4 regions of the Paenibacillus sp. FSL R5-0928 genome follow, and region 3 is predicted to be linked to each of the others. Evidence: riboswitches for the same ligand, from Rfam matches in the RefSeq annotation. Region 3 holds a riboswitch; each other region holds the start of a gene.
What was found. Region 3 has a riboswitch for cyclic di-GMP ahead of MKZ16_RS03205 (transglutaminase-like domain-containing protein). Riboswitches for the same ligand answer to the same signal wherever they lie in the genome.
Positions count from the first base shown of each region.

Region 1 (7,794 bases), 3.0 Mb from region 3:
GAAAATGTTCCATCCAACTCAATGTTAATAACCTTGTTTGCAGTGTCTGTCTTCAAAACGAAACTTCCCATGCCTAAATCTCTCCCATAGATTGAATTTGTCCAAAACAGTTCGACTGCAATATCCAGCCCTTTATATATCCACTTAGCTGTTTTATAAAAGTCAAAATTCGACACTATACAGCAAGTATTGGGATATTCCGACTCTATTATAGGCATATTTTTCAAGTGCATGCAATAATAAAGTCGAATTTTGTATATTGTTGTCGAACTGTTGGGTTATTGGATTTCTTCTATGGTTGCAAGCAGGATATTAAAAGCTGTGATGATTCTAGGTGCCCCTATAACGGGTACTAAGTGTAATAGAATGCCTTTAAGCTGTTCTACGGTAACTCCAACACGAAGGGCCATAACATAATGAACACCCAGCTGTTCGAATTGACCCATTGAAATTAAAGATGAAATGACTGCAATTTCCTTCCAGTCAGGGGCTATAGTATTACGTTGAAAAATATCGCCATAGGCATTCCCCATAATAAATTCAGCCAAGTCAGGGAAGTGGTCTTTAATTGGAGCTAGTGCTTTTGCGCCATAGTCTCCTGATAGATTCGTGAAGTGGTTGAGACCACTGTTGATATTTTCCTTCATGGTTAGCCTCCTAGTTTAGGTTCAAAGTACGGTGTGCAGTCGGAGGGACTTCATCACGGTCTGTTAGTAGTTCAATAACGGCAACATGGTTTAGAGCTACCGCATCTTTAATTGCAGCTGTGAATTCATCCGCAGTCTCACATTTGTAGCCTTTAGCACCCAGAGATTCAGCGAATTTCACGGCGTCCATTGGTACTTCATATAGAGTTCCATCGATACGACCTGTGGTTTTCTCCATACCCTTAAGAGCCATATCTAGTTGCTTATTATTGACCACGATAAAGATGACAGGGATATCTTTGCAGACAGCGGTGTTAATCTCAGCGCCGAGCATCATGAAACAACCATCACCTGTAATGCAGAGGACAGTTTCTTCAGGAGCTGCAACTTTTGCACCAATAGCCATACCGATCGAATTACCCATGCAAGCAAAATAAGCATCAAAAACAAAGCTGCCCGGTTTCTTAACCTTGTACCATTTTGCAGCGTGGAATCCATGGCTTCCATCATCAACGAAAATTGAATTATTATAAGGGATCAAATCACTTAAAGTGCTCATTACTGAAGCCAGTGAAAGATTCTTGAGGGTTGGAAGCTCTTCTGAATAATCAGCATCGGCCAAAGCCTCACGTTTGGTGATTGTGCTTGGGTCAATATGATTTAGGCAGTGCACCAAATTATCGCGCAGGTCCCCAGTGACCGGTATCGTTTTGGACAATAGGATTTTTCCGACAAAGGTTGGATCAATATCAAATTGAATTAAAGTTGCTGGATGATTCTCCCGTTTAAGATTACAGATGGTCATATCACTTAAACGTGATCCAAGCACTATAAACAGATCGCTTTTATTCAATAAATCATCCCCGTGGGTCGAACCGCCAACGCCAATAGGACCATGATAGAGTGGGTGATCCCAGACTATAGCCCCTTTTCCACCAGGAGATGTTACTACAGGAATATTAAAAGTTTCTGCGAGTTGAACAAGCTCTTTATGTGCTCCGGAGCGGTTAATTCCTTTACCCGCAATAATCAAAGGATTCTTAGCAGCTTGAATAGCATCGATGACTCTATCGATATTAGCTTGACTAATTAGAGACTCTCTTTCAGGGATTACAATATTGCATTCTTCCAATACTTCAGTTTGTACATCAAAAGGAATACAAAGATGAACAGGACCCCGTTTGGTGAGGGCCACAGAAATCGCATGATTAAAAATAGTACCAAAGTGATCCCCACGTTCAACCAATTTACTGAACAAGGTGGCAGGTCTGAACATATCAGCTAAATCAGCCAGAAAAGAGGTGGAGTCCTGACATTGAGGAATTCCAAGCTCTGTAATGGATTGGTGGCCAGTAATAAACAGGACAGGTAGGTTGTTAGCTTTCGCATGTGCTGCTGCTGTAAGCAGGTTAGTTCCCCCAGGACCCGAAGTACCAAATGCTACGCCTAGGTTACCTGTTTTCAGCGCATACCCTGCTGCTTCGAATCCGGAGCTTGCTTCATGTCTGCCGGGAATAAATTCAATACCGTAATCCACCATCTTTAGAACTATTGGACAAATGGATTTGCCAATGATCCCAAAAGAATGGGTGACTCCTAGGTTACGTAGTGCTTCCGCCATGTAATCTGCGACTGTCTTCAAAAGAAACACCTCACAAGTTTTTTGATATATATTAGTTATTAATCTACCGAATAGATACGATAGATCAATATACTCAAAAAGTAAAAACCTGTGCTCTATAGTAAGCACAGGTTGGTGGCATAAGGCGCCGCTAAGACTGAACAATAGTTCAGCCGTCCTGGTTCCTCTGCAACCTGGCAATCATGGCCTCAAACGAAAAAATGAGGCTGTAGATCCATGGTTTTGCGTCATCCTCTTTCGAGGATTTTGCCAATATTAATTTATAGTTGATAAGAATAATTTTCCTTTACAATATATTCCTCATTAATTTTTGTCAACATAATCCGCTAAAAAAACTCGAAATTTGACGAAAGTCTTGTCCAAGAGATGAAGTTTTGCCTCGCGAAAAAAACTGCCACCTAAGACTCAGCTTAGGTGGCAGTTGATAGTTTTGAACTAGAATTTAAAGATATGAATGGTTTTTTGCAGATTAAATACGGCCTGGGTCATTTTTTCCGTTTCTTCTGCAACAGACTGCAGGGCATTAATCTGTTCATTCATAGCCGCCGATACCTCTTCAGTGCCTGCAGCGGTTTCTTCGGTGATTGCTGAGATATTCTCAATTGCACTGGAAATTTTCAAGGCACTTTCTAGCATAAGATCACTCTCCGCAGAGAATGAAGAGATTTGCTCGGTAATGTACTGCACGCTTTGTACAATTTGTGCGAAAATATGGGCAGATTGAGTGATCATTTCATTCTGAACCTGCACAACCTCTTCATTGATGGCGATATTATCGATGGCTTGTTTAATATCTGACTCAATGCTGCGGACCAAACCGAATACTTCTTTTGTGGAAGCCGTAGATTCCTCAGCAAGCTTGCGAACCTCTTGAGCGACAACGGCAAAACCCCGACCATGCTCTCCGGCACGAGCAGCTTCGATGGAGGCATTGAGTGACAGCAGGTTGGTCTGCTCAGCGATCTCTGTGATGGTCTTGGTGATCATCGTAATCCCGCGGGCATTTTGTGAGAGAGCTTCAATAGTATCAGCCACTTTTTGTGTAGCCTCTATGTTTTTACGCATGCCTTCAGCCTGTGTATCTACGGATTGGCGCCCTTGCTCAACAAGTTCTAAGGTATGTATTGAACGTCTGTTCATTTCTTTGGTGGAGTTCGTATAATTGGATACTTTGGTCTCAATGTCTTTAATGGATTCTGTCATATCAGCGATATCCGTAGATATTTCATTTGCACCAAGAGCGAGCTCGGTAGAAGAAGAGGCTACTTGTGCCATAACAATTTTCAGGTTCTGGTTCTTATCTTCGATTCCGCGGCTTGCATCCATTACTTGACGGGTGATCTGCGATGCATCGGTCAGAATCTTCTTGAGCTTATCAATCATTGTGTTAAAGGAGCGGCTTACGTCACCCATTGAACCATTTTCGTCCGCTCTGCTAGTGAAATCCCCCTTCGAAATACTGTGAGATACATTAGCAATATCATCAAAAGATGATGTAAGCGTTCTCTCCACGAAGCGAGCAACAGGTAAAGTCAGACCTGCAAGAACAACTACTAGTATAATTCCTACGAGAAATTGACCTAGAATCATTAACGTAACTAAGACAGGAATAGCAAACAGTGCGGCAACGAGGTAACATCCGGCAACAATTCTTTGTTTTAACGGAAGTTTGTGCATCCAGCTCATTGGTAAAATGTCCCCCTTATTAAATTTTATGTAATGGTGTTATTATAGGGGATTTATAGGTCATTGGTCTATAGAGAAGTGTCATAAATCTTCTTTAAGTAGTAGATATTTAGAATTCATGTCAAAATTCCTCATATATTGTGGAAATTGTTTTAATAGCAGACTTTACCATCCCTACTAGTTCGGTAGGAGCTAAAACAATAACTGAAGGAGAAAAAGAGAGTACGATACGACAGGCAGATTCTATAGTATTAAACTCGGCCTCTACGTTCATCCACCCAGTATTAGCAGAGGGTTCTACTAAAGTTATAGTTACATATCTTTCACGTTGTAATTCTTTAAGAATAGACTCATTCACCTTTAATTTCACTACATATTTTGGCAGAGCTGCTTTAAAAGCTAAAGTCGACTGTTCCCAGTAGCTTTTTAAATCAAAAGTCTCAGGTCTGACAAATGATTCATTAGTTGCTTCAGCTTGTATTAATCTTGACACGCGAAAAGTCCGCATTTCACCCTCGGTTCGTGCCACTACATACCAAACTCCACGTTTTGCGACTAACCCAAGAGGTTCAATAAAACGTTCCTTCGTCTCGTCATTCCGTGGGTAAGTGATCTTTACTTTAAGATCTTCCCAAACAGCTTCCTGCAGGATAGATAGGAACGGATAGGTCTCGTCGGAAGGGTGCCAGCTGGCACCATCAATATGGATGCGCTGGCTTAGGTAACTGGCTGGATTATTCGTCCTAGATGGCGAAGCAGCCTCCAGCTTGAGTACGGCAGAAGAAAAGTCGTTTTGTATACCCAGATCTTTTAAAATCGAGGAGTCTGCGGACAGCAGCAGAGTAGCAATCTCTGAGGGCTTCATACCCGTTAACGAGGTTCGGTATCCTTCCGTGAGCATCCAGCCCCCTTCGCGTCCCCGTTCGGCAAGAATCGGTATTCCTGCTGTACATAAGGCTTCCATATCTCTAAACACAGTTCGTTCAGACACTTCTAAGGTCTGGGCTAGCTCACGGGACGTCATCTTTCCACGATTTTGCAGCAAAAGTAAGATGGATAACAAACGATCGGCTCTCATTAAGGGAACATTCCTCCTCCTAATAAATGTTAGTCAGTTCTTAATTAATTATTATATTATATATGTCAGTTGATGTCATATTAAAGAATTATACTTATATAAGGTAAGGATTAAATATAGAACATTTAGAGAAAAACAAATGTAGAAAGGATTGAGAACATGACTTTAAAAGGAAAAGTAGCATTGGTCACCGGAGGCAGCAGAGGTGCTGGTAGAGGAATTGCATTGGAGCTGGCAAGGAAAGGTGCATTCGTTTATATTACGGGCAGAACGACAGAGGCCTCTGGCACAGGGCAAAGCAAGCGGAGCATTGATAACGTGCTTAGGGAAATAAAAGCGGAGGGAGGGTCCGGCAGCGCCATACGATGTGATCATACAAAAGATCAGGAGACAGAGACGGTCATTCGCCAGATTGCTTCAGAGCAAGGGCGGCTTGATATTTTAGTCAACAATGTATGGGGCGGCAACGATTTACTTATTGAGCAGAAGTCTTTCTGGGAGCTTCCAACAGCGCATTGGGACAATATGTTTAATGCGGGTGTGAGGGCACAGTTGGTAACAAATTATTACGCAATACCTTTAATGCGCGAGGCAAAAGCTGGCGGTCTAATCATCCACACAACCTTTTGGGATCATTACAAATATCTCGGAAACTTCTATTATGATCTTTCTAAAAATACACTTGTGCGCATGGCCTACGGGTTATCGATTGAGCTTAAAGAGGACAACATTGCAGTTATTCCTCTTACTCCGGGCTGGATGAGGACAGAGGCGGTGTTGGAGAGCATGAACACGGATGAGGAGCATTGGCATGAGGTTGAAGAATTGCAGATGACTGAATCCACAACCTATATCGGTAGGGCAGCCGCTGCTCTCGCAACCGATCCTGAGGTTATGTCTATGACCGGTCAACCGCAGCAGGTTGCTAAGCTCGCTGAAAAGTATGGATTTACCGACATCGATGGGCGGACTGTTCCCGCATTCTTAGTCTAAACAGCAAACTTGATCTGTTTGATCCCATTTCTGTGTACGAAGCAGTAAAGGACAGAGCTGATCTTAAATGCAGCATTTTCGTATATTTAGGACGCTATCGGTCCCCATAGACGCTATTGATAGGCAAAACACCTGATTTAGCTCTCTTTTTGAGGAATAGCGGCACTGGAGTCCGAAACACTGCTTCAAAGGTGAAGTTATTGCTTATAAGGCCATCTGGGTCCGTAAGTCTCCAGGGGAACTCGATTCGGTGTTGTAAATGAAGCCGAAATAGGTCGACGATCAACAACAAAAGCAGCGAAACTCCTATAAGGGGAGAGTCGCTGCTCTGTTGTTTGATTTCTATCTTATTGCTTACAGAAGAATGATTTCTTCGGCAGTGTTGATTTCTGGCAGGCCAGCAAGCTTCACAAGCACATGAGTAGGTACAGCTTTATCAACGGTCAGCAGCATGATTGCTTCGCCACCAACGATTTTACGTCCCACTTGCATGGAGGCGATATTGACATCATTTTCACCCAGCAAAGTGCCCACAAGTCCGATAATCCCTGGTTTGTCGTTATGGGATACGACGATTTGATGTCCTTCAGGAGCGATATCAACTGGGAACTTGTTCACTTGAACAATTCTTTCTCCATAACCTTGCAGCAATGTTCCGGCTACGAGACGTTCTTGGTCGTGATCTGTTTTAAGGGTCACGGTAATCAGATTAGTGAACCCTTTAGTTTTGGAAGCTTTAGTTATTACTACATTAACGTCGCGTGTTTTTGCCAAGTGCATGGAGTTAACGATGTTAACATCCTCAGCGAAGTGGCGGGAGAGCACGCCTTTCACAATATAGCGAGTAAGTGGTTGGGTATCGACATCTGACAGATCACCCGCATACTCAACATGGATTTCACGAATAGCACTATCTGTAATTTGGGTAACAAAGCTGCCCAGCTTCTCACCAAGTGTGAAGTAAGGCTGGAGTTTGTTCATTACGCTTGGAGCAACTGGAGGAATATTTACAGCATTGATGAACGGTTCATTACGCAGAATATGCAGTACTTGTTCCGATACATCGATCGCTACATTCTCCTGAGCTTCAATTGTAGAAGCGCCCAAGTGAGGAGTCACGATAATTTTTGGATGCGACAAGAATGGGTGATCTGCTTGTGGCGGCTCTTTTTCGAATACGTCAAATGCAGCGCCAGCAACAATACCGCTATCAATAGCTTCTACTAACGCCATTTCATCAATTACACCACCACGGGCACAGTTGATGATGCGCATTCCCTTTTTCATCACTTCAAATTGCGGGCGGGAAATCATATGGCGTGTTTCCGGTGTAAGTGGAGTGTGTACAGTAATGAAGTCTGCTCCGCGGACTACATCGTCAACGGAAGCTAATTTTACTTCCAGTTTCTCAGCACGCTCAGCAGTTAAGAAAGGATCAAAAGCAAGGATTTCCATGCCGAAAGCTTTGGCACGTTTAGCCACTTCGCTACCGATTCTGCCCATTCCCAGTACACCTAAAGTTTTGCCGCGAAGCTCTACACCCACGAAGGTTTTTCTATCCCAGGTTCCACCAATTGTTTTTGCATAAGCTTGTGGAATGTGACGGGCCAGTGCCATCATCATTGCAAAAGCATGCTCACAAGTTGTAATGGTATTTCCATCAGGAGCGTTGATAACAACAACCCCACGTTGAGTAGCAGCTTCCAGCTTGATATTATCTACACCCACACCTGCACGACCAATGACCT
Region 1 is NZ_CP150225.1:4,882,823-4,890,616, reverse strand. It holds gene MKZ16_RS22145 (hypothetical protein) at 1-71, opposite strand, end outside; gene MKZ16_RS22140 (carboxymuconolactone decarboxylase family protein) at 279-647, opposite strand; gene MKZ16_RS22135 (thiamine pyrophosphate-binding protein) at 658-2,298, opposite strand; cyclic di-GMP riboswitch class I at 2,454-2,550, opposite strand; gene MKZ16_RS22130 (HAMP domain-containing methyl-accepting chemotaxis protein) at 2,725-3,975, opposite strand; gene MKZ16_RS22125 (YafY family protein) at 4,097-5,053, opposite strand; gene MKZ16_RS22120 (SDR family NAD(P)-dependent oxidoreductase) at 5,213-6,046, shown strand; gene serA (phosphoglycerate dehydrogenase) at 6,401-7,794, opposite strand, start outside.
Region 1: it holds a riboswitch for cyclic di-GMP, as region 3 does, so the genes downstream of both, MKZ16_RS22135 (thiamine pyrophosphate-binding protein) here and MKZ16_RS03205 (transglutaminase-like domain-containing protein) in region 3, are expected to answer to the same signal.

Region 2 (7,794 bases), 1.9 Mb from region 3:
ATTCAAATGTCCAGACGAACTGGCCCCTGCACTTAAGCAAGCCGGATTCGACGTATTAGTAACGGCCAACAATCATTGCATGGATTATGGTGCCCCGGGTCTGGTTCGGACGTTACGAGTTCTAGACCGTAATGGAATCGACCACACGGGAACAGCTAAATCATTAGAAGAATCCAAGAGAACTCTTATTAAAAACGTCAAAGGAATTACGATCGGCATCCTCTCCTACACAGCAGGAACCAACCGAATTCCTGTACCAGTGAGTAAGCCATGGCTGGTTAACCGGATATCTACGCCCAAAATCATTCGGGAGATTCGAGATTTAAAAAAGAAAGTCGATCTAGTCTTGCTTTATCTGCATTTCGGAAGCGAATACCGTTACACTCCAAACAAGAGGCAAAAAGAGCTGGTCAATCTCTTCTTTAAAAATGGCGCCGACATCATACTGGGGTCTCACCCACATGTTCTACAACCGTTAGCGCTTCGTGGAAAAAAACAATTCGTTATTTACTCATTGGGGAATTTTGTTTCGACTAAACTAATGAATATTCCTTATACACAAAGCGGTATCATTCTTACGCTTAAAATAAAGAAGGATGAAAAAGGACACACGAGTATAACTAACGTAGGTTACATTCCGACTTGTGTAGATCGAAGAATAAAAAGCGGCAGGAAAATTACAGAGATCATCCCCATCCGCGACGCATTAAAGAGAAGCGACACCGACATAAAAACAGAACGGCGAAATCTCATGAATCGAATGTTGAAACATACGACAACAATCTTAAAGAGGGAATAGAGTCGTTACAGTAAAAATAACGTTCCGCGGAATTACCGCGGAACGTTATAGATATAGCTCAAAACTGTGTTTGGGTTTAGCGTAAACGATCAGGCATCATTAATTTAAGGAATTCTAGAATACCATTCTCTACTACGAGTTCTTCTCTATCTTGATCAGCAAGTACTCTTCTGATGATATCTTCTTTACCCTCCAGCACTTTACTTGTCCAATGAGGATCAATGATAAGAGAACGTCCTACTGCTACTAATTCAGCATTTGTCAACGTGTCCTCTGCGTCCTGTTTGGTACGGATATCTCCGACCCCAATTAAAGGTACACGGCCATTGATTTTCTCATGTACATATTGCAGGATTGATTTTTCTTTAAAATCTTCTGATGCAGATACTTTTTTAAAATCCCCTAATGAAATATGCAGATAATCTAGCTTTTTATCAGCTAATTTATCAATAAGATAAAAGGTATCGGTGATTTTAATTCCAGGCTCTTCATATTCTTCTGGAGAAAAACGATAGCCGACAATAAAATCCTTAACCTTTGAATTGTCAACGACAGCAATAACTGCATCCACTAATTGGTTAATGAAATTAAATCTTTTCTCTAAGCTTCCGCCCCATTGATCATCACGACGGTTGGAGTGTGGAGAGAAGAACTGTTGGACTAAATATGTGTTTGCTCCATGAATTTCTACCCCGTCAAATCCAGCTTGAATAGCACGTTGAGTCGCTTTTTTAAAATCCTCAATTACACCGAAAATTTCATCTTCTGTTAATGCTCTTGGAATTTCTGCATTCGGACGTTCGGCAGCAATGGCGCTGGAGGAAACTGGTTGTACGCCACGTAGTATTTTTGAATCTGTCATTCTTCCTGCATGGAATAGTTGTAAAATAGCTTTTGTTCCATTTCGTTTAATAGTAGATGCTAATCGGCTAAGGCTGGGAATAAATTGATCGGAGGAAACACTAAGTTCACCTTCCCATCCTTTTCCACCCTCTTGTACATTTGCTGCCGCAGTGATGACCGCACCTACTTCGCCCGTTCTTAGTGAATAGTATTTCAATTCATCTTGTGTTACTACACCGTCATAAAAGCTCATTCGCGTGGTCATTGGAGCCATAACCACTCGGTTTTTTAGTGTCAGTCCTCTGCGAAAAGTTAATGCTGTGTCTAGTGCTATCATCTTTTTCCCAACTTTCATTAAATTATATTTAAACAGAATATTATATACATGCGCATACATATAAATTACAGCAATGATTTATTCTTGTCAACTAATAAAGAACTGCTGTTGAATACAGCAAAAAGCGCTGTTCAGCGGAACAGCGCTTTTTGCTCGATATGAATCGTCTTTATTATTCTAGTTCAGCCGGTTTTACAATGGCTGTACCTTTATTATTCTTGGAATATTTAGCTTCGATTTTCGTGGTGTATGTATCTTTTGCTCCATCACTTACCAACACATAACTCAGATCGACTGTCAGCTTTTCTGTTTGCCAGGTCTTAGTATTGACGAATAATTTCCACGTTACACTTTTGGGTTGAACTGTCTCACCATCCCAGAGGTTCTCCTGGTCATAGAGTTTGATTATCCCCTTAGCTGCTGTCGGATCGGTTACCGTGAATTGTAAGACCGTTTGTGCGCCAGCAGTGCTGACTTTCATGGATTTTTTATAACTTTTTACCGAATCAAGCATGGAAACAGGATCGTATTGGCCTTTAGAGTAAAAGGCCTCCCATTCCGTTTTCTCCAGTCCAAGCCAATACTGTGCATCAGGATCGATCGGCTCCCCGTCATCGTCGTAACCTGAAGAATCGTCTTCAGATTCATCGATAAGCTCACTTCCGTCTACAAGATAGTAAAACTCCTTATCGTTGGCATACAAGCTGTAAGATGTTTCTAAAAGACTGCTAGCGACAGTACCTGCTGCGGCAAAATTCGGCAGACGGCTGATATCCAGCTTCAGAGTGTTGGTGTTGCTGATACGCACCCCGCCGCTTTGAATATCCTGTTTTTTGGTCACATCCAGATGGAAATTCTTTATTGCTTTGGAGGCTGCCGTTACTTTGCTGATCATCTGATCCGCGGTTACTGCTGTTGAGGTAGCTGCAGACACTACTCCAGGATTAGACATCCATCCGATCGTTCCGGACAGCAATAAAGCACCTACTGCCAAACTAGTACCTATTGTTTTGAAAAAACTGTTCATGTACTTCCCCTTTCGGCCCCTTGCGATAATGTAACGCCGTATAGGTCGAAATAATAAAAGAGCTCAAAATAGACTACATATTCTTAGAGCTATCCTTTATGCTTCATAAGACATCCCTATGGCGGCCTGGCGATCATTTCCTTCTGTCGAAAGGCTTTAGACCCATGGCTTTGTGTCATCATCTTTCGATGATTTTACCTTTAACGCGGACATTCAATTAGTTTTAATTAGCTTACGGACGCATGTCCCACCGCTAATTTTATCATGGTTATAATTACCTGTAAACGACTTATCTTCCATTCGAATTCGCTATGATACTCAGAAGAAATACTACAATCAAAATGAAAAATGAACGATTACATACGCTTATAAGTCTTATTAATGAGAACAGCAAAGACAGGGGGTGCAGCAAAATGAGTGACCGGGAAATTTTCGAGCTCTATAAAGAACAAGTATATTATTTTTGTTACTACTTAATGAAAAATCAGGCAGATGCGGAGGATATTTCCCAAGAGGTATTTGTAAAAGTTATCTTAGCGGATAAGTCGAAGGTAAGAAACTTGAAATCTTGGATTTTACGAATTGCTTCAAATGAGTGCAACAGTGTGATCAAAAGGCGTAAGACGGGGTGGATGAAAGAAGTACGTAATTATTTACTATCCAGGTCTGAGGAATCAAACCCTGTAGAAAAACGTTTGGATCGACAAGAAACTAAAAAAGAATTACAAGGGTTATACAGTCAGCTTCCCGACAAAATCAGAATGGTAGTAGTCCTTCGTTTTATCAACGAATTGACTGTACCCGAGATCTCTAAAGTTATGAGCATACCCGAAGGAACTGTAAAATCCAGACTGAACAAGGGACTTAAAATACTAAATAGTATGGGTGGAACCCAACTAAAGGAGCTGAATAGTAATGAGTCTGTATATTGAAAAAGATAAACATATTCCCCGACCAGATTATGATTTGATGTGGACTGCCATAGAACAAGAAGCATATACACGTCAAAGAAATCTGCATGCCTCCCAGAATACTCCTAGGCCTAATAAAAAGGTTATTCCTATCAGTATTGTCTTCTCTTGCCTCTTACTTGTAGCCATTCCTGTATTCGCTAGTATGACGATTAATTGGGATAAAATTGGTGGTCGAAGTGTGAGTAATGCATTAAATAACGGCATCGGTCAACAGTATAATCTTCAAACTTCCAGTTCAGGAGTAACAATGAATTTGAACGGTGTTGTAACTGATGGAGAAAAAATGAAAATGCTGTTATCACTTGATACTAAATCTGATCTATCCCAATATATTGGATTTGCTACAGAGGAAAACATCATCACTAGTGAATCCGGTGCCAAGGCAAAGGTATACGGTTATTTAGAATACGATCCTGAAAGCCAGAAACTCATTGGAGTATATGAAACACCTGATACATTAAAGGATGATAAAAAGGACTACAAGTTTGAAGCACGGAATCTCATTTTTTACCGTGATCAGAATATTCCCTTACAATCTAATCATCAAGCAGGAGATACAATAATTGATACTGGAGTTAAGCAATACCCAAGCATTCAAATCGAATCCGTTCGACATGTTTCCAATCAAACCATTATCCGTTACAAAGTCGCTGCATCACCATCTGACTTAGGACGGGGTAACCCACATTTGGTAGTTAGTACTGGTGGTCAAGAGAATGAAGCAATTCCAACCATCATGCCTAACGAAGGATCGGATTTATTTATTGAACAGGTTTTTAATATAACTGAATCAGATTGGAAGGAAGCTAGTCTTCATTTTAGTTACATTGAAGAAGCGAAACGATTTTCAGGTACGTGGAAGTTCGATTTTAAAGCAGATGGACAAAAAGCAAGTGAGGCGATTTACACTAAGAAACTGTATAACAGTCCTGAATTTCAAGAAAAGACCGGTATAACCTTAGATCAGCTAGTGGTTACCCCTTTGGATATCCAAATTCTAATAGATGAAAATGATTCGCTTAAAAAAGGAATTGTCCACTATAATACCGCTCAGTTGGTTATAGGTGATAAAACAATCACTGGGGGTTGGAATTTGAAAGGTGATCATTCCGAAAGCTACCAGCATTTATTTCAATTCGAATCTCCGGAATGGTATAACGACTGGTCCGATGTTCCAATGAAACTTATATTAAAGGATGCTGTTATTGAGAAACGTGATACTACTAAGAATTGGATCACTATAAACAAACCTAAAGAAGAAAAGCAGTTCACTTCACTTGATGTCGATGGGTTAAAAATTGAATTCACTTACTATACTGAGGGCGAAAATTTGATTGTCGAATCAACATCCAAATCTTCTGGCTTCAAAAGTGTTAACCAAACTACATTACGGATTAATGGCAAAGAGGTGGTGCCTGAAATTACGCCTAAGGGCATGATATCTGCAGGAACTAATATTGATAGCTACAAAGATATTCCTTTCGACGAAAAAATCGAACTGAACCCTGGTATCTATAAATATAGCGATCCTAGCCGGAACGAGGAAATTAAACTTTAATACAGGAAGTTAATCTAGGGGCGGATTATTTTTAATAGAATCAATTCTGTTTATGTATCTCTTTTATTTCCTTCACAACAAAAAAAGCATAGAACGGACTCAAGTCCGCTTTATGCTTTCCATTATTAAGATAAACAATATTTAACCAGCGCATCTCGCACACCATGCTCGTTGTTAGACCCCGTTACAGCATTCGCTGCCGCTTTGACCTCAACCGGAGAATTATCCATCGCAACGCCCATACCCGCGTATGTAAGCATAGAAATATCATTAAAATAATTACCGATCGAAAGAACTTCCTCTTGCGGAATTCCCAGCTTCACAGCCAGATTCTTTAAGGCGTTGCCCTTGGAGGCTTCCGGATGCATCAAATCAACGAAAAATTCACCACTGCGCAAAATATTGTACTCATGGGTCCAAGTACGCCATTCACGTTCAGCTTCGTCAAGGATTTCTGGTTGTGTAAATACAGTAAACTTAACAACCGGTTCACGGAAATCTTCCCATGCTGGCAGTGTAGCCGGCACGATACGGAAGTGTTCATACATATAATTGGCTTCTTTGGTCAGGTTTTCTACATTATCTACATACATATCAAAAGCCGTATTCACATCATAATGAATATCATGCTTTCTACAATAATCAATATAAGGGTCAAGACCACGAGCATCCATACCGTATTGATGCAGCACTTCCCGATCTTTCACACGAACCGTTGCAGCTCCGTTATGACCCAGCACATAACCAGACAACCCCATTTCCTCCATAAAAGGAATCGAGTTCTGCGGACTGCGGCCGGTACATAACACGATTTGCCCGCCAAGACGCGTAACCTCAGCAATGGCTTCTTTATTCTCAGTGCTCAAGTGGTGATCATCATTCAACAGTGTACCATCCACATCTAGTGCAATCAGTTTGTATCTCATACTCCCACCATCCTTGTCTTTCTTTTTCTATATATATTGAACCTGGCTATTTGAGTTAAGTTTCAGTCGCAACTGCGGTGAATATTTGGGCTTCCAGCCGCTGTTGTTTCCAGATTTCTTGATTTATACCGTTTAATAGTGGTTGAAATCCGGAAACAAAGGCGGTCGCTATCGCTCTTACAGTTCCAAATTTCCCCTCCGTCACTCCATTCCCTTATCCCAAGTTTCCAAATTCAATTTATATACCATTTTTTCTATATATTATTGTTCTGGTGCTTCTGTACTTAAGAGTGCCAGTTCCTCTAGCGTAAGTTCCCGGCTAGCTCCCAGTAGCAGACTTTCGTCCAGCCTCAATTCTCCCATAGATACTCGTTTCAGAAAAGTGACTTTTTTGCCGACAGCTTGGAACATTCGCTTCACCTGGTGAAACTTTCCTTCTGTGATGATCAGCGAAATATGGGAGATTACTTTACTGCCGCGTTCTCTTCCCAATATAGTTAGCTGTGCAGGTAAAGTAACATATCCATCTTCCAGCTCGACACCTGCCGCAAAAGCCGCTACATCGTCTGCATCTACGTCTCCCTCAACTGTAGCTTCATAAGTCTTAGGGACATGCTTGCGTGGCGATAGTAGTTCGTGGGCAAGCTTTCCATCATTGGTGAGCAGAAGCAGCCCTACTGTGTCCTTATCTAACCTTCCTACAGGAAAAGGTTCAAACTGTACATATTCCTGCTTTAAAAGATCCAGAACGGTCCGATCCCGCTTGTCCTCTGTTGCCGACAGAACTCCCGGTGGCTTATTCATCATAAGATAAATAAATTCACGATAGGTAACAAGCTCGCCGCCAACCACAATTTTATCGTGATAAGGGTCTACATGAAATCCACTATCCTTGACGACTGCACCATTCACGGTAATTAAACCTTGCTTGGCTTGTTTACGAATATCGCTGCGTGATCCTACCCCCATATGGGACAATACTTTATCTAAACGCTGCTTTTTTGCAGTTTTCCCTGATAGGCTCATTCTTACATCCACCTCCAGCCTGCGGGATATTCATTCTTGAGCACACCGTCCTGCCACTTCCCCCAGCCTGCACTATAACCATCTATGCAGACCAGCACGTATCCTTTTTGGGTAGTTCCTATTTTAATAGAGAGACGTTCTTGACTAATCAACAATGTCTCTCCTTTAAGATAGGAAATAGCTTCATTACTCGTACTGGAAAGTGAGACACTTCGGCAGCTCTCTTCAGGGTGTAACGCGGTAGCCATTGGATGTCCTGGGATAAATCTGCCGTTACGGACATGTCCTACATACCATCCTGGAC
Region 2 is NZ_CP150225.1:2,592,012-2,599,805, reverse strand. It holds gene MKZ16_RS11535 (CapA family protein) at 1-799, shown strand, start outside; gene MKZ16_RS11530 (NADH-dependent flavin oxidoreductase) at 876-2,039, opposite strand; gene MKZ16_RS11525 (DUF6612 family protein) at 2,152-3,006, opposite strand; cyclic di-GMP riboswitch class I at 3,124-3,215, opposite strand; gene MKZ16_RS11520 (RNA polymerase sigma factor) at 3,420-3,938, shown strand; gene MKZ16_RS11515 (DUF4179 domain-containing protein) at 3,922-5,538, shown strand; gene MKZ16_RS11510 (Cof-type HAD-IIB family hydrolase) at 5,664-6,464, opposite strand; gene MKZ16_RS11505 (pseudouridine synthase) at 6,726-7,490, opposite strand; gene MKZ16_RS11500 (RsmB/NOP family class I SAM-dependent RNA methyltransferase) at 7,493-7,794, opposite strand, start outside.
Region 2: it holds a riboswitch for cyclic di-GMP, as region 3 does, so the genes downstream of both, MKZ16_RS11525 (DUF6612 family protein) here and MKZ16_RS03205 (transglutaminase-like domain-containing protein) in region 3, are expected to answer to the same signal.

Region 3 (7,794 bases):
CCTGACCAAATCCTATTTTATCGGCATGGTGCTTATAGTAGTGGTCTTTGTGCTTGGCACCAAAATGCATGAACGTTATATGTTCCCTGCTCTTATTCTTTGTTTGTTTACTTATATAGAAAGTCGGGACCGCCGCTTTTTATCGCTATTTCTCGGATTCAGCTTAACTCAATACATCAATGTGGCGTACACCTTATCCCACCTGAATGCAGATGTTAGCCCGGGTGCAGACGGAATCGTATTAGTGACTGCTATAGCTAATCTAGCATTACTGCTTTATATGCTGAATATCGGTTACGATGTGTATGTCCGCAAGGGTATAAAACCTCTTCCAGCACCAATTACACTGGAAGAACAATATGAAGAAGATTTGAGAGTTGTCGGGCAAATTAAACCGCATCAGAAGGGAGGGCGATCTAACGATGAAGTTTAAGCGTATAGATTGGATATGCCTAATAGCTATTACGGCCGTTTACGCAGCGCTTGCTTTATATAATCTTGGCTCTACTAAATCTCCAGAGACTTTATGGGAGCCTGCTGCCAGTGGTGAAAGCTTCTATGTAGATTTGGGACAGAGTAAACCATTGGAACGGGTCAATATCTTTGGTGGCGTGGGCACGGGTAAGTTCAAGCTGGAATTCAGCGACAATCCTGAGGTCTGGAGCAGTCCGATGGATGTCAGTGAGGATGTCGGGAATGTCTTCATCTGGAAAAGCCAACCCCTGAACGTTACTGCGAGATATGTGAAGTTTACAGTTACCTCTCCAGGGTTCACTTTGAACGAAATGGCCTTTTATGAGCAGGGGGGAGAAAGAATACCCCTTCCTATTGCTGGTGTGACACCGGATGCTAACGCAGTTCCTAAAAGAGGAGCAGCGGCCAATCTTTTTGACGAGCAGTCGCTCATTCCGGAATATTCTAACTTTATGAATAGCACTTATTTTGACGAGATCTATCATGCGCGAACAGCTTATGAATATACACACGGGATTGTGCCTTACGAGAATACGCATCCACCGCTTGGTAAGTTGTTAATTGCCATAGGGATGGAGCTGTTCGGGGTCAATCCATTCGGCTGGCGTATTATCGGAACCTTGTTCGGAGTTGCCATGTTACCTCTCATATATGTAATGGCGCTGCGTTTGTTTAAGAAAAGCAAATACGCCGCCCTCGCGGCAGGATTGTTTGCACTGGATTTCATGCATTTCACACAGACAAGAATCTCCACGATTGACGTATACGGAGTATTCTTCATTATGTTGATGTTCTATTTCATGCAGCGGTATTACACAATGAATTTCTACAAGCAGCCTTTGAGAAAAACATTAATTCCGTTATTCTGGTCTGGCTTATTCTTCGGAATCGGCGTAGCTTCGAAATGGATTGTGCTCTATGGAGGAGCAGGGCTGGCCATTATGCTGGCTATCTCCCTTTTTGAACGCTACAGAGAATACCAAGCCTCCGGACGCCTGCTGGCCGAGGGGAAGATTAAAGACAAGGAATTGCTGGGCACCTGTCGTGAAGCGGTAGATTCTTTTTGGAAAAAGACTATTATTACGTTGGCTAGTTGTATCGGGTTCTTTGTAATTATTCCAGTAATTATTTATAGCTTATCTTTTGTGCCAGGGTTATCTGCATCAGCAGAGGGCTTCACTATAAAAGGTTTGATTGATTCCCAAAAGAATATGTACAACTACCACAGTCAGCTTGTAGCTACACATCCCTTTGCTTCCTCATGGTGGCAATGGCCGTTTATGAAGAGACCGGTCTGGTTCTTTAGCGGCGGTGAAGGTTTGCCGGAAGGTCAGGTCAGCAGTATAGTGACTATGGGGAATCCTCTTATCTGGTGGACGGGTATTTTTGCGATGCTGGCAACGCTGTGGATTACGCTGAAACGTAAAGATAAGAACCTCTACATGATCTGGATCGCCTTCTTCTCGCAATATGTTCCGTGGATGCTTGTCCCAAGAGAAACATTTATTTACCATTATTTTGCTATGGTACCATTTATGATTCTTGGTATTGTATATATAATGAAGTTGCTGGATAGTAAATTCCCTGAGGCCCGTTACGTACAGTATGTCTATGTAGCCGTTGCTTTGCTGCTCTTTATCGCTTTCTACCCGGTACTGTCAGGGATGCAGGTCAGTGGAGATTACGTGAAAGATATGCTGCGTTGGTTCCCTACTTGGGTTTTCTAGGATTTAATAAAAATCTATAAAATAAGTTTATGCATGCAGCGTTATTATGAAGTGTAGATGGATGTAACGCTCCAAAAAGCTTGTAGGAGGAATAAAGGTGAAAGCCAGATATAGTGTGATTGTACCCATGTTCAATGAGGAGCAAGTAATTAGCCATACTTATGAACGTTTGAAAAAAGTAATGGACGAGTGCGGCGATACTTATGAGCTGGTCTTCGTCAATGACGGCAGTCGTGATCGTTCCGCCCAGATGATTCGGGAGATCTGTGAACGAGACGAGCATGTCAAGCTGATTGACTTCTCGCGTAATTTCGGACATCAGGTAGCGATTACAGCTGGCATGGACTATGCCGAAGGTCAAGCGGTTGTTGTTATTGACGCTGATCTTCAGGATCCTCCGGAGGTCATTTTGCAAATGATCGAGAAGTGGAAAGAGGGCTACGACGTTGTATATGCGAAACGCCTGAAGCGCCACGGAGAAACGATGTTCAAAAAGGTCACCGCGAAGCTTTTTTACCGCCTGCTCAGCAGTATGACAAGTGTGGATATTCCTACGGATACAGGCGATTTCCGTCTTATTGACCGTAAGGTATGTGATGTCCTGCGGGGACTTAAAGAAAAGAACCGCTATGTCAGAGGTTTGGTGAGCTGGGTTGGCTTCAAGCAGACTATGGTGGAATATGAACGGGAAGAACGTTTTGCCGGAGAAACCAAATATCCGCTGAAGAAAATGATTCGTTTTGCGTTAGATGGCATCACCTCTTTTTCACATAAGCCGCTTAAAATTGCTACGTATATTGGATTCTTTCTTTCATTCTCTAGTTTTCTTTATTTATTTTTCGTCTTGTTCCAAAGGATATTTTTCACCTCCTGGACGGTTCCGGGCTGGGCTTCCATTGTAGGCGTCAATCTGCTCTTTAACGGTATCGTTCTGATGCTGTTGGGTGTGATTGGGGAGTATATCGGACGGATTTATGACGAGTCTAAAGATAGACCGCTATATATTGTTAGTGAGACTAAAGGCTACCAGAACGAAGAACAACTGGACCGCCGGAAGGACCACAATGATGTCAGATAAGAACTTGCGCGCTGCATTCATACAGTTCCTCAAATTTAATGCCGTAGGTTTACTCAATACGCTGATTGATTTTGTGATTTTTACATTGTTGAATTCACTAGGGATGGTATACGCATTGGCGCAGGTGATCTCCTATAGTGCAGGTACGGCGAATAGCTTTATTTTGAATAAAAAAGTAACCTTTCGTGATCGCAACCGGGGTAATAAAGAAGGCTTCGACCGCGTGCAGCTGGTCAAGTTTATCGTGCTGAATCTGGTAGTGCTCGGAATATCACTGCTGCTAATGCATCTGTTGACAGACAAACTAGGTATTCAAGTCTTGATCTCCAAGGTGCTGGTTACCTTTATCACGGTGATCATCAATTTCTTTGGAAGTCGTATATGGGTATTTTAAACATTAATTTCAGGCAGAAGGAGTTGCTATGCTTAAAGGCAAGTAGCTGTTTCTGCTTGATTTGTATATAACCATAGAAACAATATACGGAGGTGAATAACATTGCGTAAATTCTCCTATCTACTCATACTGGCTGGGATACTTATCATGTTATATCCGACAGCTAACGAATGGTACAACGACAGGCAGCAGGAGAAGTTATTAGAAACGGCTGAACTAAGCACTGCCGATAGTACTCCCCAGCCAGATTTGAAGAGCAGGTATGCTGAAGTTACTCAGCTGTTAGCAGAGGAATCGGTTCTGGATGCTCAGGCACAGCCCCAACCCCAAGAGACAGAAAAGCCTGAACCGGAGATTGAGGTCGGTGGCAAAGTAATCGCACTAATTGAAATCGGTAAGATTGATTTGAAGCTGCCTGTATTAGAAGGGGCTACAAAAGCTAATATGAAACATGCTGCAGCCCATATGAAAGAAACGGCACCCCTTGGAGAGATCGGAAATGCTGCAATCGCGGCGCATCGGGCTCGAACTACGGGTCGTTTGTTTAACAGATTGAATGAGGTTGTTGTGGGGGATGTTATCACGGTAAAGACTAGTGATCAGGTGTTTAACTATGAGGTATACGATATTTCTGTTGTAGATCCGAGTGATGTCTCCGTTCTTGACGGGAATGACAAGGATAAGATTCTTACTCTGATTACATGTGATCCGCTAGTGAATCCAACGCATCGGCTGATTGTTCATGCCAAATTAACAAAAGGAGAATAGTGAATGACAAGAAAACACAAATACCGGGAGATATTTATAAAATAATGGGTAATCTAGTAAATTAGGTCTTGTTCACAACTATAAATATGATAGTATTATACTATGAAAGCTAAACACGATAACGGCAAACCTTCCGAAAGGTAGGGACGCAAAGCTAAAGGGCCTTTTCCCGAAAGGATGGCAGCCAGCTACCGAATGAAGAGGCTTTTTTTGTTTGTTTCAAATGGATTCTATCAACTATATCTAGTAAAGCTAGAACAGATAGAGCTTATACGATAACGGCAAACCTATCGAAAGGTAGGGACGCAAAGCTAAAGGGCCTTCCCGAAAGGATGGCAGCCAGCTACCGAAAGGAGTTTTATCCGTGAAAAAGGTTTATTTTATGCTGGTGGCGCTGTTCGTCCTAATGACTTCAGTTCCGGTAAGTACAGCTCAAGCTGCAAGTGCAGATGCCAGCTGGTTGATTACATCCAAAGTGGCTCAAGGTGTTATTGGTATTAACTATGATATTCCGAAAGATAAAAGAATCAAACTCATGATCACCAAAGATAACAGCAGCTATACTTATAACTTGTATGCTTCTGGACAAGCTGAGGACTTCCCTTTGCAACAAGGAAATGGGACTTATAAGGTTTCTGTTCTGGAGAACACAACCGGTAATAAATACAAAGCGTTATATTCCGAAGTAGTAGACGTAACCATGAGTGACTCGAATTCCGTATATTTGGGCTCCGTACAGAATGTGAAATGGAGTTCTTCTGATAAAGCGATTGTCAAAGCTAAACAATTAGTACAAGGCAAAACAACAGACGAAGAGAAAGTTAAAGCGATCTATAACTATGTAGTTGCGAATGTACAATATGACTACTCTCTTGCTAATAGTGTAACTACTGATTATATTCCAAGCATCGATAAGACATTGACTACTAAAAAAGGGATTTGCTATGATTACGCTTCTCTTTTTGCCGCAATGCTGCGGAGTGTAGATGTTCCTGCTAAGTTGGTAATGGGGAATACAAGCTACGTTACGCAATATCATGCATGGAACGAAGTGTTGCTTAATGGGAAGTGGGTTACCATTGATACTACAGTGGATGCAGGACTTGCAAAGAGTGATAAGAAAACCGATTTAATTAAAGCCTCAAGCAAATATACTGCGGCAAAATACTATTAAATTCGTTGCTATAAACATAACTCTATTAAATAAACAACTAGCTTAATTATTAAGCTAGTTGTTTATTTTTATATTAGGGGTTGCTTTTCTATTAATAGTTGGGGTATTATAGGTAAGCGTTGTTAGACAGCGTACAGGCGATACAAACGAGGCTGATAAAAAGCTTCGAAAAATAAAGCTTGCATTTCTGAAAACAACATGATATATTATAAGAGTTGCTGCTGAGGCATTAAACGGCGTCAACGAGAACTTGATCTTTGAAAACTGAACAACGAGTGAGTAGGAAATCACGTAAGTGAAATCCAAAATTAGAGAATTAATTTTCTCGTCAGATGTTTCAAAATGAGCATATCGCTCTTTTCAATACTAATTGGAGAGTTTGATCCTGGCTCAGGACGAACGCTGGCGGCGTGCCTAATACATGCAAGTCGAGCGGAGTTACTTTGAAAGCTTGCTTTCAAAGTAACTTAGCGGCGGACGGGTGAGTAACACGTAGGCAACCTGCCCTTCAGACTGGGATAACTACCGGAAACGGTAGCTAATACCGGATAATTTCTTTTTTCTCCTGAGAGAAGAATGAAAGACGGAGCAATCTGTCACTGAGGGATGGGCCTGCGGCGCATTAGCTAGTTGGTGGGGTAACGGCCCACCAAGGCGACGATGCGTAGCCGACCTGAGAGGGTGAACGGCCACACTGGGACTGAGACACGGCCCAGACTCCTACGGGAGGCAGCAGTAGGGAATCTTCCGCAATGGGCGAAAGCCTGACGGAGCAACGCCGCGTGAGTGATGAAGGTTTTCGGATCGTAAAGCTCTGTTGCCAGGGAAGAACGTCCGGTAGAGTAACTGCTACCGGAGTGACGGTACCTGAGAAGAAAGCCCCGGCTAACTACGTGCCAGCAGCCGCGGTAATACGTAGGGGGCAAGCGTTGTCCGGAATTATTGGGCGTAAAGCGCGCGCAGGCGGCTATTTAAGTCTGGTGTTTAAACCTTGGGCTCAACCTGAGGTCGCACTGGAAACTGGGTGGCTTGAGTACAGAAGAGGAAAGTGGAATTCCACGTGTAGCGGTGAAATGCGTAGATATGTGGAGGAACACCAGTGGCGAAGGCGACTTTCTGGGCTGTAACTGACGCTGAGGCGCGAAAGCGTGGGGAGCAAACAGGATTAGATACCCTGGTAGTCCACGCCGTAAACGATGAGTGCTAGGTGTTAGGGGTTTCGATACCCTTGGTGCCGAAGTTAACACAGTAAGCACTCCGCCTGGGGAGTACGGTCGCAAGACTGAAACTCAAAGGAATTGACGGGGACCCGCACAAGCAGTGGAGTATGTGGTTTAATTCGAAGCAACGCGAAGAACCTTACCAGGTCTTGACATCCCTCTGAATCTGCTAGAGATAGCAGCGGCCTTCGGGACAGAGGAGACAGGTGGTGCATGGTTGTCGTCAGCTCGTGTCGTGAGATGTTGGGTTAAGTCCCGCAACGAGCGCAACCCTTAACTTTAGTTGCCAGCAGGTAATGCTGGGCACTCTAGAGTGACTGCCGGTGACAAACCGGAGGAAGGTGGGGATGACGTCAAATCATCATGCCCCTTATGACCTGGGCTACACACGTACTACAATGGCCGGTACAACGGGAAGCGAAGCCGCGAGGTGGAGCCAATCCCATCAAAGCCGGTCTCAGTTCGGATTGCAGGCTGCAACTCGCCTGCATGAAGTCGGAATTGCTAGTAATCGCGGATCAGCATGCCGCGGTGAATACGTTCCCGGGTCTTGTACACACCGCCCGTCACACCACGAGAGTTTACAACACCCGAAGTCGGTGGGGTAACCCGCAAGGGAGCCAGCCGCCGAAGGTGGGGTAGATGATTGGGGTGAAGTCGTAACAAGGTAGCCGTATCGGAAGGTGCGGCTGGATCACCTCCTTTCTATGGAGAATCGTTCTCTGCAATGAGGACATTCAAATCGGAAGCTCAGCTTCCAAAACTCAGGTTTAGGCCTGTTACTCACTCGTTGCTCAGTTTTGAGAGTTTAAGCTCTCAAGTAAGACTTGATCCTTGAAAACTGGATACCGAAACGAATTTGCGTTTTAGAACATCTTTTAGCAACTTGTGAAAACAAGTAAATGTTATTAGTGAGATTTTTCTTCGGAAGAATCAAGGTTAAGCTAATAAGAGCACAC
Region 3 is NZ_CP150225.1:724,152-731,945, forward strand. It holds gene MKZ16_RS03180 (glycosyltransferase 87 family protein) at 1-433, shown strand, start outside; gene MKZ16_RS03185 (phospholipid carrier-dependent glycosyltransferase) at 423-2,201, shown strand; gene MKZ16_RS03190 (glycosyltransferase family 2 protein) at 2,299-3,279, shown strand; gene MKZ16_RS03195 (GtrA family protein) at 3,266-3,673, shown strand; gene MKZ16_RS03200 (class D sortase) at 3,776-4,441, shown strand; cyclic di-GMP riboswitch class I at 4,555-4,637, shown strand; cyclic di-GMP riboswitch class I at 4,712-4,792, shown strand; gene MKZ16_RS03205 (transglutaminase-like domain-containing protein) at 4,806-5,615, shown strand; rRNA gene MKZ16_RS03210 (16S ribosomal RNA) at 5,983-7,540, shown strand; rRNA gene MKZ16_RS03215 (23S ribosomal RNA) at 7,773-7,794, shown strand, end outside.

Region 4 (7,794 bases), 180 kb from region 3:
ATGGCTTGAGAGTACTCATTAGATTCGAGCACCTCCTTGTATTCCTTGTTCAAGTCTTCTTCTTTTAATTCGGAAATTACTAAAATTCTTTTATTTTCTACATCTATTGTATGTACAATTCCTTTCAAAACTTCATCATTCTTACTACAGGCGGTGACTAATAACAAAAAAACAAAAATAAGAGTCCATTTAATAGTAGTACGTGGTTTTTGAATCATGGACCTTCCCCTCTAGTGGTTACGACATTAGTTTAAAATCGGTTGCACAGGCATAGCATTTAGTACATTACCAATATAAGAATAAACAGCAGCATATCCATTATGACGACCTTTATTGATTCCCCTCGCACGCGGCAGTAACAATGTATCCTGAAATGCTTCCTGATGGTTTAGCCAAAAAACCACCATGATTAAACTAATTCGTACTTATAGTCATGTGCAAATTCTTTGAATGTAATGGGTCTTTTACCAAGTAATATTTGTAAATCGGGCGTGATTTTTTTGGCTAATCCAATTTTTGCAGTGAAGTAAATTCCAATCATAACAGTCACAAATTCTTTTTGAATTCCTTTTGTTAACATTTTATCTCTAAACTGAAGAACTGATGGATTAACATATTTGATTGTTTCTCCTAGCTCTTCAGATAAAATTTCAGCTACTTCATAGTAATCTAGCGCTTCAGTTCCCGTTAACGAGTAACCTTTATTTTCATGACCATTCTCAGTTAGGATTCTAGCTGTTACAGTACCGATATCACGAACATCGATAAAGCTAGTCTTGCCTTTTCCTGCGGGTACATAGATCTCCTTTTCTTTACGAAGCTCTTCCCCATGTTGAGAAATTAAGTTTTGCATGAAGAAACTTGGGCGTAAAAAAGTATATGGAATTCCTGATTTTTTAATGATTTTTTCAATTTTATGGTGTGGAACAATTGGGTTTTTCTCTACGCCCAATAGAGATAGAAACACAATGTGTTCAACTCCGACTTCCTTTGCGATATCTATGAGGGGTTGGAAATATTTTTTTGCGTCAGCTATATGAGGAGGGCGCAGTAAAAATAATTTTTTCACTCCTGTTAACGCTGGACGAAAAGAATCAGCATTTTCAAAATCAAAATAAACATACTCACTGTCTTTTCGATGGGAGGCAATTTTAAAAGGTGTTTCACTTTTCCTTAGTTCGTTAACCACTTCACGTCCTACATTACCGGTTGCCCCTGTGATTAGAATCATAAGTCTCACTTCCCTAACTAATATTTAAATAGATCGTTTTAAGCACGTTCATAAACGTGGACATTTCTTGTTCAGAAATATTTTTAAGTGCGTTATCCATGATTTCGTCACTAAGAACTTCTATTTGACTCTTAATTATCATTCCCGAATCTGTAATGAATACAAGATTTGATCGTTTATCATTTGGATTATCTCTAATGTCCAGAAGTCCTTTTGCTTTAAGTCGCTCGAGTATACCCGTTATTGTAGGGCGATCCGAGTAAGTTCGCTCTGCAATCATAGCTGGAGTTGTTCCTTCTAAATGAATAGATATATCTTTTAATACTGCCCATTGAGGAGCTGTTACATTATAAAGTAAAAGTTTTTTTGTTAAGCTTTTTTTCATTTCAAGACTTACTCTTATTAATAACTGTCCTGGGTTGTCCATAAATTAATTCCCCTCTTTAAATAGTTTGCACACTAACTACTTGATTAGTATACAAACTATATTCTCCTTTATCAATTTTAATTGTTTTATTTGTTTAAATTGTGGGGAGTTACAGGTGAATGTCAATAATATTGATATTTAGAACTTTTGTTTGTATATAATAAAAATGAATGTTCTTAGTTTAGAGGCGATCATTGATGGAAATGAGTATCGACCAAACGGTTGGGATTATTTATCAGATCAAGGCGAGCAAGATTACACAACGCGAGATCGAGGCCCGTGGTATTCGTGACAAGCGTCCAACATAAACAAAGGGGATAGATATCATGCGGTGTATAACAATACGGCAGCCTTGGGCGATCTTAATTGCTCTTGGTGAAAAAGAGTTTGAAACTCGTTCATGGAGAACAGCCTACCGCGGCGAGTTAGGCATTCATGCCGGAATGAGGATTGACAAAAAGATTTGTGAACAGGAACCGTACAAATCAGTATTGGCGAAACATGGCTATACAGCAAATAATTTGCCGACAGGAGCTATTATTGCTACAGGTCAGCTCGCGGGATGTTATGTGGTTACTCCAGAGGTGGATTTAAGGGAATGGATCAATGGGAACGAATATGATTTTGGCGACTATAGCGAAGGACGGTTTGCTTGGAAGCTTGAAGGGGTTCATCCATTAAGCCATCCAATTCCAGCTAAAGGTCGGCTAAGCTTGTGGGAGCACTCTAATCACTTCTGAACGGCGAATGATATTTTTAATGTAATTTTTATGTGCCTATCAGCTTTTTTTCAGGTTCGAGGTATATATTGAAGACACCAAACACCCCCCAGTGTTTTGTGGTATATCTCTCTCAGGTCTTGCCAACTCCCATGGTAAGGCCTATTTTTTTGTTCACTAATTGATGGGGGGGGAGTAGAGCGGCTTCTATACAGCTTTATTTAATTTGAAACTGTTCTTCGTAACTCTTAAAAGAGGAAATATCCAGCCCTAGGTATCTGCGCATATGGATGGCAGCCTGAGCCGCAACAATGTCATTCAACAGCAGCATTCGTTCGTGATAGCCACGACATATATACTTGGCTTCAATTCCCGTATTAAGTCTGTTTTGCTCATACACCTTGATTCCCCGTCTTCTCATTTCTGCACGAACATCCCTTAGATCTGTTGTAGCTACTGCAGCAGCTGTTCCAAGCACCTCCAGATAAGGGGCGGGTGTTCGTAAGTGTGTAGATAAAATGGCGGAGTCCCGTTCGAAAGCTGATAAAATCATCGGAAGCAATAAATAAGATTTCACCAGCATGTTGTCCCTGCTTTCTGCTCTATGCATGAATCTCATCACCTCTAATAGGAACGTATATTCGTATTCTAACCCGATATTCCAAAAATAATCAATGGTATTTCTAAACAGCTTATCCAATGTGATTAAATTCACAACTAAATAACGAAGAATAAATTATATTAAAATTGTAATAATAAAAATTAATGTATAGGACGCACATAAGGGAGAATTATGATGGAAAAAGAGGGCAGCCTCCAGCGTGGATTGTTTTTTGGTTTAATTCTGAGTGTTCCCTTATGGATATCCATATTGGGCTATATACAGTTACTTTAAAATTTAATGAAAAACCTTATGCGAAGCGCCTTTAGGCGCTTTTTTTGTATGGTAATAATGAGGGGGATCATCGAAAGGAATTGATTGACAATTGTGGGTGTGGGGCGCTAAACTGTTATTAATTCAAAAAGTATTAAAAGTCATAGACGGTTATTGGAGAGAATGCTTCGGCTACCAGTTCTGGACTTGCAGTGTAATACATATATATAGTCATGATAATAGCAAACCGTCTGAAAGGGCGGGACGCAAAGTCCAGGAGTCTAAAGTGTCTTAAAGGCACAATGACCGTCCGACTGCCATGAGAAGGGAATTCCACTTCTTTTTGGCGGTCTTTTTTGTTGTTAGGTCCTTTAGAGTTTCTGGTAATTATTCTGATTAATATAAATCATAGTTTTAGGAGGTGTGCCATTTGAAAAGAAGAATAAGACCGTTACTCTCGCTTGTATTAGCTGGGATTTTGACGGTAGGTAGTGGGCTTTCCTCATTAGGAGCTGGAGTTGCTGGAGCTAGTAGTTCTTCTACATTGGGAATTGCAGGGGTCTACAACGTGTTTATTCTAGGGGATATAACAACGGTTTCGGATACGGAAGGAAGGTTTGCTGCTGGAGGTAACGTTAACTTAACCAACTATAGTGTTGGAGATAGGTTGACCGCTGCTGAGGTTTCCTTGACTGACACACTTGTTGTTGGAGGGAATCTTACTTTCAACGGAGGTACTGTTTATGGGAATATCGTGCACGGGGGAGATTTTTCAGGGAATGTAACGCTCCTCAAGGGAGGTACAAAAAGACAGGGGAGTACGATTGACTTTTCAGCCGTAGGTCAGTCTTTGAAGGACAAATCAGCAGAACTTGCAGCATTGCCGGCGAATGGAACAACAGTGTACCAATATGGCAGTCTTACCCTGACAGGTACAGATCCTGCGGTCAATGTTTTTAATGTTCCAGGAGATAACGTCTCTAATACCTATGGAATTACAATAAATGTTCCTTCAGGATCTACAGCAATTATTAATATTGATGGTTCTAACGTAAAAATGAAAAACTTCGGATTTCTACCTAATAACGTGTTGAATAGCAAGAAAATTTTGCTTAACTTTAGCCAAGCTGCGTATCTGGATATGGCAGGCATAGGTGTAATGGGAAGCATACTTGCCCCCTATGCTCATGTTGATTTTATTAATGGTCAGATTAACGGTACTTTAGTGGCGGCTTCACTCAAAGGGACTGGTGGTGGTGAATTTCACCACTATCCATACGATGGTGATGAACCTGGACCAACGCCGACACCAACGCCAACAGTGACACCAACGCCAACGCCAACAGTGACGCCAACGCCAACGCCGACAGTGACACCAACGCCAACGCCGACAGTGACACCAACGCCAACGCCGACAGTGACGCCAACGCCGACAGTGACACCAACGCCAACGCCGACAGTGACACCAACGCCAACGCCAACAGTGACACCAACGCCAACGCCGACAGTGGCACCAACACCAACGCCGACAGTGACGCCAACACCAACACCATGTCCGACACCAACGCCGACAGTGACACCGACACCAACGCCTACGCCAACACCAACAGTGACGCCGACACCGACGCCAACACCGACGCCGACAGTGACACCAACGCCGACGCCAACGCCAACAGTGACACCAACGCCAACAGTGACACCAACGCCGACGCCAACACCGACGCCGACAGTGACACCAACGCCGACGCCAACGCCAACAGTGACACCAACGCCGACGCCAACACCGACGCCAACAGTGACATCAACGCCGACGCCAACGCCGACGCCAACAGTGACACCAACGCCGACGCCAACAGTGACACCAACGCCGACGCCAACGCCAACAGTGACACCAACGCCGACGCCAACGCCAACACCAACGCCGACGCCAACAGTGACGCCGACACCAACGCCAACGCCAGAAGCAACACCGACACCGACGGTAACACCAGAAGCAACACCGACACCGACGGTAACGCCTGAAGCAACACCGACACCGACAGTAACACCAGAAGCAACACCGACACCGACGCTAACGCCAGAGGTAACACCGACACCGACGGTAACGCCAGAGGTATCACCAACACCAACGGTAACGCCTGAGGCAACACCAACGTCGACACCAGAGACTTCGGTGTTCCCGACACCAACGCCATCATCCGTAATTGGCACTATAGTTCTTGCAGAAGATCCTGTGCCGCTTGGGCCTGTAGCTTCGCCGACACCAGCGCCAGTACCAACACCGTCGAATAGCACAGAAGTACTTGTTGATGATGATGAGATCCCATTAGGTCCGGTACCGGCAGTGACACCAACGCCAACACCAACACCTGATGAAATCATCGTAGTGGACGATACGATCCCATTAGGTAAGCCACCTGTGAAGGAATTGCCAAAAACGGGTGAATCAAGTCCTGCACCTTACTATGTAGCAGGTTTAGGTTTTGCACTTATCGGATTATTAATGAGAACCAAGTTCTCCAAAAAGAATAAATAATAAACGGTAGAGCAACATAGAGTCGCTTTCGGGGGGTGTCCCGATGGCGGCTCTATTTGTATGTCATGATTGCGATAGTTTGGTGCATTCTAAGTAGATGGTATACTCTTGTTGCAAAAGAAATGAAGAGGGGATGGCGAAGGCGAATTGATATGGTTCATTATTAGCGCTGTAATCATCATAGGGATTCTAATCTATGTGGGATTTTTCTTCTATGGTATTGCTATTAAACGAGCGCCAAAGGTATTTCTAAGTAATAATCCTAATCTGAAGGCTGATCCTCCGGTTGCCGGAGCTTCTTGGGGGGAGGGGAAGGATTGGGTCTCTCGCCAGAGCTTCGAGAATATTGAGATCGTATCTGCAGATGGACTTAAACTAAGAGGTTTCTTACTCCAATCTAATCGTGCTGCGGGACGCACAGCCATTCTAGCCCACGGTTATTCAGGTAAAGCAAAGGATATGGGGGCGTACGCCAAAATCTACTACGAGAACTTAGGCTTTAACATCCTAATTCCCGATGCAAGGGGGCATGGAGATAGCGCAGGGGATTACATTGGTTTTGGTTGGCCGGAACGAAAAGATTATTTGCAATGGATTGAATACATGATTAAAAAGACTAGGTCTAGTGCTCAAATTGTGCTTCACGGTGTTTCTATGGGCGGTGCTACAGTGCTAATGACCTCAGGGGAAGATCTTCCGCCGCAGGTAAAAGCTATTGTTGCGGACTGCGCTTATACCTCAGTAAAAGCACAATTATCTTACCAACTACGGCGCATGTATCGTTTGCCAAGTTTCCCTTTCGTTCAAAGTGCAAGTCTAATCACCCGCTTGAAGGCGGGGTATGGTTTTGGTGAAGCCTCTGCATTAAAACAAGTGCGGAAAGCGAAGGTTCCGATTCTTTTTATTCACGGGGATGCGGATAACTTTGTACCTTTTGCTATGATGAATGAATTGTATGAGGCATGCCAGAGTCCAAAAGAGAGGCTCATAGTGCCGCAAGCGGGGCATGGATTGTCTTATGATACGGATAAGGCGGGGTATATAGATGTAGTAACAGCTTTTGTAAGCCGATATGTAAAATAAGTCCTGAACGTAGACAGCGCCCGATATCCGCTAGGTAGCGGTTATCGGGCGCCTATATTTTTCCACACATGACGTAGTCCTTGAATAAGGATCGTACCGTCATGCTTTCTCGTTATATTCATCCCCCGCCGTTCGTGAGTAACGGGTGTCTTGATTCCTTGTTATTTCCAGCAGCCGTGTGGCGAGAATAATCCTTCCAATACGACAAAAGCCCTACCTCTCTTTTGCCCTTGCGGCTCCATTGACCGCGCCAGTGTGAATCGGAATGCTATATTTCGAATTTAATCTCATAAAAAGGAAGAGTACTGCAAGAAAACATAAAGCCTCTTTGTCCAAAATGCCGATGTGTATAATAGTCGGCCTGACATCTTCTTGGTGGGGATATTCAATATATCGAAAAACAAATACCATATAAATATAACACACTATTGTTTAAAAGGCAAATATAATAATGAATTCCAAGATAAGGTTTATTTGATTCTAGAGAGAAACAAACCTCGATAGGGAGCGCTTAGATTTCGAAAGTAACTTAAATTGGGTTAATTGTGAATTATTCCGGAAAAGCTAGTAAACCAGAGGAGATGGGCGATCTCGGTGCAAATGGGCTAAAATGTAAGTTGGATATTTTTGCAAACGCTACAAACTACAACTGAAAATGCCAGAGACGAAGGGCTTGTGTCTGCTGGGGTTATTTTGCGTGCCTATTTTGTGAACAGCTCTCTAAAACTGACAATAAACTCCAACATTGATTGAAGGATTGAGGGTAGACCGTTATAATTAATAAGTCTGGATTTTAATTAAAAAATAAGGGAGATTTTTATGAAACGCGCAGATGTGTGGCTGATTTCCATCGTATTGATTGCTGCGCTCGCTTTTCTCGTACCGAGATGGTTTTCGGACAATGATGACAAAGGTGGGGCCGGT
Region 4 is NZ_CP150225.1:545,142-552,935, forward strand. It holds gene MKZ16_RS02400 (DUF3221 domain-containing protein) at 1-218, opposite strand, end outside; gene MKZ16_RS02405 (SDR family oxidoreductase) at 410-1,231, opposite strand; gene MKZ16_RS02410 (MarR family transcriptional regulator) at 1,245-1,658, opposite strand; gene MKZ16_RS02415 (ASCH domain-containing protein) at 1,985-2,398, shown strand; gene MKZ16_RS02420 (hypothetical protein) at 2,595-2,987, opposite strand; cyclic di-GMP riboswitch class I at 3,483-3,573, shown strand; gene MKZ16_RS02425 (choice-of-anchor A family protein) at 3,682-5,787, shown strand; gene MKZ16_RS02430 (alpha/beta hydrolase) at 5,935-6,870, shown strand; gene MKZ16_RS02435 (NusG domain II-containing protein) at 7,690-7,794, shown strand, end outside.
Region 4: it holds a riboswitch for cyclic di-GMP, as region 3 does, so the genes downstream of both, MKZ16_RS02425 (choice-of-anchor A family protein) here and MKZ16_RS03205 (transglutaminase-like domain-containing protein) in region 3, are expected to answer to the same signal.